Regions from separate parts of the Kitasatospora sp. NPDC036934 genome, predicted to be linked through region 4. Evidence: riboswitches for the same ligand, from Rfam matches in the RefSeq annotation. Region 4 holds a riboswitch; each other region holds the start of a gene.

Region 1 (2,189 bases), on a different contig from region 4:
GGCAGGGAGCAGGCGGGTCAGAGCGCGACGCCGTGCGCCCGCAGGTAGGCGACCGGGTCGATGTCCGAGCCGTACTCCGGACCGGTGCGGATCTCGAAGTGCAGGTGCGGGCCGGTCACATTGCCGGTCGCGCCGGAGAGGCCGAGCTGCTGGCCGGTGGTGACGGTCTGACCGATCGACACGCCGATCGAGGACAGGTGCGCGTACTGGGCGTACTTGCCGTCGGCGAGCTTGATCTCGACCTCGTTGCCGTAGGCGCCGCCGTTGCCGGCCTTCACCACGACACCGTTGGCGACGGCGCGCAGCGGGGTGCCGGTGGAGGCGACGAAGTCCTGGCCGGTGTGGTGGCCGGAGGCCCACATCGAGCCGGCCACGCCGTAGGCCTCGCCCAGCACCGGGTTGGCCAGCGGGGCGACGTAGCCGGAGGTGGCGGCGACCGGGGCGGCCGTGACGGCCTGGGCCGGGGCGGCGGTCTGCACCTGGGTCTGCAGCTGGGCACCCGGCTTGGCGGCCTCGGTCCGGACCTGCGGCTGGGTGTCCGCGGCGGCGGAGGCGTCCTGGGTGGCCGGAGCGGTCGGCTTGGCGGGCTTCTCCGGAGCGGCGGGCTTCGCAGCGTCAGCGGCCTGACCGGCGTGGCCGGCCTGACCGGCGAGGGCCAGCTGCTGGCCCGGGAAGATCAGGTTCGGGTTGGCGCCGACGACCGAGCGGTTCTGCTCGTACAGCGCGTGCCAGCCGCCGTCGACGTGCTTGGCGTCGGCGATCTTCGAGAGGGTGTCGCCGCTGACGACGCGGTAGCTCTCCTGACCGGTGGCCGAGGCGCCGGCCACCGAAGCGCCGGTGGCGGAGGCGGCCGGAGCGGCCTCGTGCGAGGCCGCCGAAGCGGTGGCGGCGGCCGGGGCGGTGTGCGCCTGGGCGCTCATCGCGGTCACGAGCGGCAGGACGAACGAGGCGCCGGTGACGGCGGTGGCGATGCCGATGCGGGCGGCACGGGGCAGGGCGATACGACGAGCCTGTGCAGGCATGGAATTTTCCTCTCCGACGCCTGCGAGGTGAGCTGTCGGGTTCGGGCTGGAGTTGCCCGGCCGCTCATGCGCGGCTTCACCCCAAGCCGGTCCTGGTCGTCCGCGCGCTGAAAAGGCGCGAACTCCGGTCCGGCGACTTACCTGTGGGTCCCCCGCTCCTGCCGTACAGAGTTCGGTTCGAGCCACCGGGCAGCGGCAGGACTCGGCGTTCCACCCGGTGGATCCGTCCGGACTGGCCGGGCGGTCGCTGAACTAAAACTCATCCGTTCAGGTGAAGCAATGTCGATCTCTTGAATCCGCAACCACCCCCGCCGCCATGGTCACCCTCCGAATGATCCAGCACACCGTGCGTGCACAATCCATTCACCCGGCGCCACTGATCCACCACCCTGCGCCGACCACCCCACCGCGACGCGACCATTCGCTCACGCACCGCCACCGACCGACACACCACCCGGTGACCCTTGTCACGTACACCCCGTCGGACCAGGATCTGCCCCGTGACCACCTCTCAAGCAGGCACTCTGCGCCTGGGCACCGGGCAGGGTCGCTGGGTTCTCCTGGCAACGGTGCTCGGCTCCAGCATGGCGATGCTCGACGGCACCGTGGTGAACGTCGCCCTGCCCCGGATCGGCGCCGACCTCGGCGCCTCCCTCGCCTCGCTGCAATGGACCCTGAACGCCTATCTGCTCACCCTGGCGGGCCTGATCCTGCTCGGCGGCGCCCTCGGCGACCGCTACGGCCGGCGCCGGGTCTTCCTGATCGGCGTGGTCTGGTTCGCCGCCGCGTCCGCGGCCTGTGCCGCCGCCCCGACCATCCACGTGCTGATCGCCGGCCGCGCCGTCCAGGGCATCGGCGGGGCGCTGCTCACCCCGGGCTCGCTCGCCATGCTCCAGGCCGTCTTCCACCCGGAAGACCGCTCGGCGGCGGTGGGCCTGTGGTCCGGCCTGGGCGGGGTGTCGGCCGCCGTCGGCCCCTTCCTCGGCGGCTGGCTGGTGGACGGCCCCGGCTGGCGCTGGATCTTCCTGCTGAACCTGCCGCTGGCCGCCGCCGTCATCGCGGTGACCTCCCGTTACGTCCCGGAGAGCCGGGACGAGTCGGCGACGGGCCGCTTCGACGTACCCGGCGCGCTGCTCGCCGCGCTCGCCCTCGGCGCGATCACCTACG
Region 2 (2,189 bases), 190 kb from region 4:
GGCAGGGGCGCGGTCATGGTGGGGCGGGACCTCTTCTCGGGAGTGCGGGACGGACCGTGTGGTCTGGGCTCGGTGCACTTGTGCACCGCGGAAAACGCCAGGGTTCCAATTTATCCGATCGGTCGGACTCGGGCGGCCCCGCGCCACGGCACGGTCCGCCACCACCCCGGTTCGCTGATCGCGCCGCTCCGGCGGGCCGGGAGCCCTGCCTCGGTGCCGACCCACCTTCTGGCGGGCGCGTCGGCGGACATCCCGGGCGTGCTGGACGAGGACCGCGGGCCCAGCGACGGCATCGTGTTCACCGCGAGCGCGCTGGACACCAGCGGCATCGCGACGGTCGGCGGCACCCGGCTGCTCACCGGGCTGAACCGCCTGGAGCCGGCCTGGTCGCCGGCGGCCGGGGGCCAGGTGGCCGACTGGCCCGGCTGATCGCCCGGCCACGGTCGCGAGGTTGATCAACTCGGCCACCACGCAGCGTCGTTGATCGACACCACTGTGAGCTGTGCGACAACCGGCCCGATCAGGTTGTCCGTTCACGGACGGCCTGCCTAGCCTGCAACCGTCGTCCGCTGTCGCGGACCCCGCCGCCGGGACGCCGAGTCCTGTCCACCCGCCGGCCGGCACTCGAGCACCACAGCGGACGGGAGCGGGGGAACCAAGGTCAGCGCCCGGTCCGTACGCATCAGCGTGCGGACCGTGGCTAGGGGTGAAGCCGCTCCACAGGCGGCCGGGCAACTGCAGCCCGAATCCGACAGCTCACCTCGCAGGCGTCGCAGAGGACCCCCCATGCACCAGCCTGCCGGGCGCCGTCGCGCCCCCCGCCACGCCCGTCCGACCCACCGCGGCCGCAATGCCGCCCTCGCCGCCACCGGGGCGCTCGCGATCAGCGGTGCCGGCCTGCTCGGGCTGCCGTCCGTCGCTGGCGCCCAGGCCGCCACCGCCCCGACCGTCACCCAGGACCGGCTCGCTCCGGCCACCATGGTCGCCGGCCGGGCCGCCACCGCCTCGCTGGGCCTGCACTCCTCGTCCTGCTTCACCGCCAAGACGGTCGGCGTCGGCGTCCGCGACGCGCGCGGCACCAACCTGGACTTCCCGGGGAACGCGACCAACGTGCAGATATGCCCGACCGGGCTCAACTTCACCAGCGGTGCGCGCGCCCTGCCGGCCGGGACGTACACCCAGTTCGGCTTCTGGCAGGACTTCGGCGGCACCTGGCACAACCTGCCCTCGCAGCAGCTGGTGGTCGCGGCCACCGGTACGTCCACGCCGACCCCGTCCCCGACGACGGCGCCCACCACGACGCCCACCACGGCACCGACGGCGACGCCCACCGCGGCGCCCACCACGGCACCGACCGCCACGGCCACTCCGACGACGCCCGCGCCGTCCTCCCCGGTCGCCGGCAAGTCGCTGACCTGGTCCGACGAGTTCAACAGCCCGATCGACTGGGGTCAGCGCTGGGTCGGCGACAAGAGCACCTCGTACAAGTACGGGAACCACAACCCGGACGACAACAAGCTCGACTGGCTGAACAAGAACAACGTCACCGTCGCGAACGGCGTCGCCACCTTCACCGCCACCCCGGGCGGGCCCACCCTGGAGAACGGCCAGCAGTCCTGGAACACCGGCTTCCTGACCACCGAGGGCTCCACCGAGGGCTTCCAGGTCAAGACCGGCGACTACGCCGAGGCCCGGGTCAAGATGCCCTCGGGCACCGGTGCCTGGCCCGCCCTGTGGACCTGGAAGAACGGCAACGGGGAGATCGACTCCTTCGAGTACCACCCGGACAACCCGAACCTGCTGGAGCTGACCAACCACATCAACCCGAGCAACCCCGAGTACTACACCGACGCCAAGGCCGTCGCCAAGGACCAGTGGGTCACCATCGGCACCTACTACGGCGCCAACTCGGTGGACTGGTACGTCAACGGCGTCAAGGTGTACTCGGACAACAAGGGCGTGGGCGCCAACTTCTCGGCGTACCTGATCCTCAACCTCTCGGTGTGTGCCGGGAAGTACCACCCCGCGCCGCAGGGGACCACCCCGCTCACCTTCGCGGCCGACTACGTGCGCGTCTACCGCTGACCGTGGCCGCCGGGCCCGCTTAGCCCCCAGGACCAGCCGCTCTCATGGGCCGGCAGCCGTTTCGACCACCGCGTGGTCGAAACGGCTGCCGGTTCTTGCGTTCA
Region 3 (2,189 bases), on a different contig from region 4:
GGTGCGCAGGGCGGCGACCAGTCCGTCCACGTAGCCGTCGAGGTCGGCGGGGCGGGGGCCGGGGAAGGCCATCTTGCGCAGGTAGAAGCCCCAGACCCCGGGCCACTGGACCATGGCGGCGCCCATCGCGACCATGACGCCCCGCATGAGGGCGTTGGTCCGGTGTTCGACGAAGGCGTCGATCAGGGCGATCCCGGCGACCCGCTGGGGGGCGTCCCCGGCGACCTTGACGACGGTCGCGCCGGTGTAGGACTGGCCGACCAGGACGGCTCGTTCGATGCCGAGGTGGTCGAGCAGGGCGAGGACGTCGGTGGCGACGGCGGCCGGGCCGTAGTCGTCCCAGACGATGGAGGACTCGCCGAAGCCGCGCAGGTCCATGGTGATGACCCGGTGGCCGGCGGCGGTGAGCAGCGGGTGCAGGTGCCGGTAGGCGCGGCGGGAGTCGAGCATCCCGGGGAGCAGGACGACGGGGGTGCCGTCGCCCTGTCGGGTGTCGTCGTACGCGAGGCGGCCGCCGGGGACGTCGAGGTACTGGGTGCTCGGGGTGGTGCCGGTCATGGTGGGCCTCCGCTGGCTCGCTCGGTGCTGGCGATTGCTTCCGATAGCCATAAAGCTAAGGCTAATAGCCTTAGCCGTCAAGGGCCCTTCCCGGGTCCGCTCCGCTCAGACCCCCTCGACCCTGAACGGGTCGTGCTCGCTCAGCAGCTTCTCCAGCCGGGCCTGGTCGACCCGGGCGACGGTGTCCGAGGACTCCTGCCGGTCCCGGATCACCTTGGCGAGCGTGAAGGTGGAGGTGACGGTGTAGAGGAGCCCGATCCCGAGGAAGGCCCGGGTCCAGCCGCCGACGGGCAGGTAGGCGATCCCGGCGGCGAGGGCGGTGCCGGAGACGGCGAAGGAGAGGACGGCCTGGACGTAGTACGCGGCCGTGGTCCGTGACTGCATCGGTGCGTTCATGGCGCCAGGATGCGACGGGGCGGGCCGCTCGCACATGAGTAGGAGTACTCAGATGGGCCTGGCGAACGAAGGGCCGTTCGTTGACGACCGATCACCTGTTCCCCAGCAGTCCCGGACGGATGGCTTGGAATCAGGGCGTCCTAGGATTAACGTTTGATAACGCAGCGCGGTCGTCAACGCCGTACCCAGACGGCACCGTGCGCCGTCGCCTAATCCCACCGGCCGGCCTCCGGGCAGGTCAGGGAGCCGGGGAACCACGTTCCTTGGGGTGAATCGGCGGGGCCCCGGCCCGGCCGTAGGAGACCTTCCTGCTCCGAACCCGTCAGCTAACCCGGTAGGCGCGAAGGAAGGAAAGGAGCGCGCCTCCGTGGCGTCGACGCACACCCCGGCACACCCGGCCGGCCCCGCAGCCGGTACCCAGCTCCTCGACCACCCCGGCCCGGACGGCCCGGAGGCATTCGCCCCGGAGGCCGAGGCCAACCGCCACCGGATGCCGCGTCAGACCCGCGGAGCCTCCCCGCTGCTCGGCGTCACCGCCGTCGCCGCCACCCTGGGCGCCACCGGTTTCGCCTCCGCGACCCCGGCCGCCGCGCCCGCCGTCGAGGCCCCGGACGAGTCGCCGGTCGCCCTGGCCGCCGACCCCGGCCTCGCGCTCGCCGCCCGCATCCAGCAGCAGGCCGACAGCCAGCGCACCGCCGCCGAGGAGGGCGCCCGGCTGCAGGCCGCCCAGGAGGCCGAGGCCAAGGCCGCCGCCAAGGAGGCGGAGGCCAAGCGCGCCGCCGACGAGGCCGAGCGGGCCAAGGCCGCCGCCCTCACCCTGCCGGTGAAGGACTACAACCTCACCGCCCACTACGGCCAGAGCGCCCGCTACTGGGCCCACCTGCACACCGGCCTGGACTTCGCCGCCGACACCGGCACCGCGGTCTTCGCGGTCGGCCAGGGCACCATCACCTCGGCCGGCTGGTCCGGCTCGTACGGCTACCGGATCGTCGAGACCCTGCCCGACGGCACCGAGATCTGGTACTGCCACCTCTCCTCGATCATCAAGGGCTCCGGCAAGGTGACCTCCGGCCAGCAGATCGGCAAGGTCGGCGCGACCGGCAACGTCACCGGCCCGCACCTGCACCTGGAGGTCCGCCCCGACGGCGGCGCCCCGGTCGACCCGGAGACCTGGCTCCAGCAGCGCGGCCTCACCCCGTAGCCACCGCCGAAGGCCCCTGGAAACCGCCCACCGG
Region 4 (2,189 bases):
ATCGGCCCGGAGGCGGACTCCGAGCTGCTCGCCACGGCCGCCGAGGAGACCGGCTGCCCGTCGGCGGCGCCGCTGGGCGCGTACCCGACGGTCGGCCAGCTGATCGCCTCCACCTACCTGGCCGCGCTGCCCACGCCGACGGCGGAGGAGCTGGCCGAGGCCGAGGCGGAAGCCGCCGCCACCGCCGCGGCCGGTGAGGGCTCCCGCCGCGCCCATGCGGCCGCCGAAGGGCCCCTGGAAGGCTGACGGACACCTCCCCGTACGACCCGGCGGAACGCCCGCCGCAGAGCCCGCGACCGCCCGTCGCGGCACTCGCACCACCGAAGGGCCCGGAACGACTGCGTTCCGGGCCCTTTCGACGTGTTCGGATCGCCCTACAGGAGAGTTAAGCGGGCAATACGACGCAATGTCCGTTCTGGTGCCATTTGTCGATGAATTGTCGGCGCGCCGTCCAGCACTCGATTCGCCGTCGCTCCCCCGGCGCGCGGGAGCGCCCCCGTCACGCTCCAACGCTCCGTCACTTCATTCCTGAGACGCAGCCAGTTATCGCGATCCACTGCTAATTTGCAAGAAAACGATCATTTACGATCATGAATTTCGAGCCTTTTGGCGTTTCCCGCTAAACCGTGATGTGCGTCACAGGTATTTGCAGTTTTAACTTACGTCTGCATAACGTGCTCCCCGTTCGTGACCACACGGACCCAGTTCATCCGCGACGCCGAGTCCTGCCGTCGGATGTCCTGGCAGCGCGAAAACGCATCACGGCAGGAGCGGGGGAACCACAGGTAAGTCGCCCTAGACCGTTTTCCGGAACGGTCCAGGGCTAGGGGTGAAGCCGCGCCCACAGCGCGGCCGGGCAACTCCAGCCCGAATCCGACAGCTCACCTCGCAGGCGTGGGAGAGGACCGCGTCTTCATGCTGCCTTCCAACGGCAACCGCCTGTCCAGCCGCACCCGTCGCGTGATCGCCGCCCTCGGCGTCGCCGGCGTCGGCCTCACCGTCCCCTGCCTGACCACCGGCACCGCCAACGCCGCCTCCGTCGCCACCTGGGACAAGGTCGCCCAGTGCGAGAGCAGCGGCAACTGGAGCATCAACACCGGCAACGGCTTCTTCGGCGGCCTGCAGTTCACCTCCAGCACCTGGGCCGCCTTCGGCGGTACCGCGTACGCCCCGCAGGCCAACCAGGCCACCAAGGACCAGCAGATCGCCGTCGCCGAGAAGGTCCTCGCCTCGCAGGGCCCCGGCGCCTGGCCGGTCTGCTCGGTGCAGGCCGGGCTGACCAAGGGCGGCGCCGCCGCCGCGGTCGACACCTCGGCCGGCTCCACCGCCGCCAAGCCGGCCACCAAGCCCGCCCAGGCACCGACCCGGGCGGCGACGCCCGCCAAGCCGGCCGCGCCCGCCCAGGACCAGGCGCAGACCTCGGGTGACTCCGCCTCGTCCGCCGACTCCTCCGCCAACAGCAGCTGGGCGCAGAAGCGTCAGGCGCAGGCCCAGGGCGGCAGCTACACCGTCGTCGACGGCGACTGGCTGTCCTCGATCGCCACCAAGCACAACGTCCAGGGCGGCTGGCAGCGGCTGTACGACCTCAACCGCAGCACCCTGACCGACGGCCCGGACACCATCTACCCGGGCCAGCAGCTGACCTTCGGTGACGGCGGCTCGGCCCAGGCCGACCAGTCCTCCACCGCCACCACGTCCGGCTCGGACTTCGCCTGGTTCGACCGCTCGAAGAAGTCCGGCCAGGCCGCGAACGGCGGTGCCGTGAACGCCAAGCCGATCGACCAGGGCACGTCCACCGCCTCGAAGCCGGCTTCCAAGCCCGCCTCGAAGCCGACCGCCCAGGCGCAGACCCCGGCCCCGGCCCAGACCGCCACCGGCAGCATGGCCGCGGCCGTCTCCTTCGCCCAGTCGAAGATCGGTCAGGCGTACGTCTACGGCGGCACCGGCAACGGCGGCTGGGACTGCTCCGGCCTGACCCAGGCCGCGCTGCGCGCCGCGGGCATCAACATCCCGCGCGTCGCCGCCGACCAGGCCGCCGCCAGCACCCACGTCTCGCTGGACAGCCTGCAGCCGGGCGACCTGCTGTTCTGGTCGAACAACGGCCAGGACTCCGGCGTCTACCACGTCGCCATCTACATCGGCAACGGCCAGTACGTCGAGGCCGCCAACCCGAGCTCGGGCGTCCGCCT

What was found. A riboswitch is a leader RNA that binds a small molecule or an ion and turns the genes downstream of it on or off. The one in region 4 is predicted to bind cyclic di-AMP.
Region 1: linked by a shared signal. The riboswitch ahead of ACZ7BZ_RS28650 (M23 family metallopeptidase) and the one ahead of ACZ7BZ_RS05220 (transglycosylase family protein) in region 4 are both predicted to bind cyclic di-AMP.
Region 2: linked by a shared signal. The riboswitch ahead of ACZ7BZ_RS06035 (glycoside hydrolase family 16 protein) and the one ahead of ACZ7BZ_RS05220 (transglycosylase family protein) in region 4 are both predicted to bind cyclic di-AMP.
Region 3: linked by a shared signal. The riboswitch ahead of ACZ7BZ_RS33840 (M23 family metallopeptidase) and the one ahead of ACZ7BZ_RS05220 (transglycosylase family protein) in region 4 are both predicted to bind cyclic di-AMP.

Annotation. Positions count from the first base shown of each region.
Region 1 covers NZ_JBVJQR010000022.1:36,499-38,687, reverse strand. Annotated here, with positions in the region: gene ACZ7BZ_RS28650 (M23 family metallopeptidase) at 18-1,022, opposite strand; cyclic di-AMP (ydaO/yuaA leader) riboswitch at 1,025-1,210, opposite strand; gene ACZ7BZ_RS28645 (MFS transporter) at 1,523-2,189, shown strand, end outside.
Region 2 covers NZ_JBVJQR010000003.1:209,904-212,092, reverse strand. Annotated here, with positions in the region: gene ACZ7BZ_RS06045 (phenolic acid decarboxylase) at 1-17, opposite strand, end outside; gene ACZ7BZ_RS06040 (hypothetical protein) at 214-429, shown strand; cyclic di-AMP (ydaO/yuaA leader) riboswitch at 647-765, shown strand; gene ACZ7BZ_RS06035 (glycoside hydrolase family 16 protein) at 787-2,085, shown strand.
Region 3 covers NZ_JBVJQR010000035.1:26,566-28,754, reverse strand. Annotated here, with positions in the region: gene ACZ7BZ_RS33850 (alpha/beta fold hydrolase) at 1-558, opposite strand, end outside; gene ACZ7BZ_RS33845 (YiaA/YiaB family inner membrane protein) at 664-954, opposite strand; cyclic di-AMP (ydaO/yuaA leader) riboswitch at 1,151-1,309, shown strand; gene ACZ7BZ_RS33840 (M23 family metallopeptidase) at 1,322-2,155, shown strand.
Region 4 covers NZ_JBVJQR010000003.1:15,217-17,405, forward strand. Annotated here, with positions in the region: gene ACZ7BZ_RS05215 (sirohydrochlorin chelatase family protein) at 1-246, shown strand, start outside; cyclic di-AMP (ydaO/yuaA leader) riboswitch at 746-908, shown strand; gene ACZ7BZ_RS05220 (transglycosylase family protein) at 916-2,189, shown strand, end outside.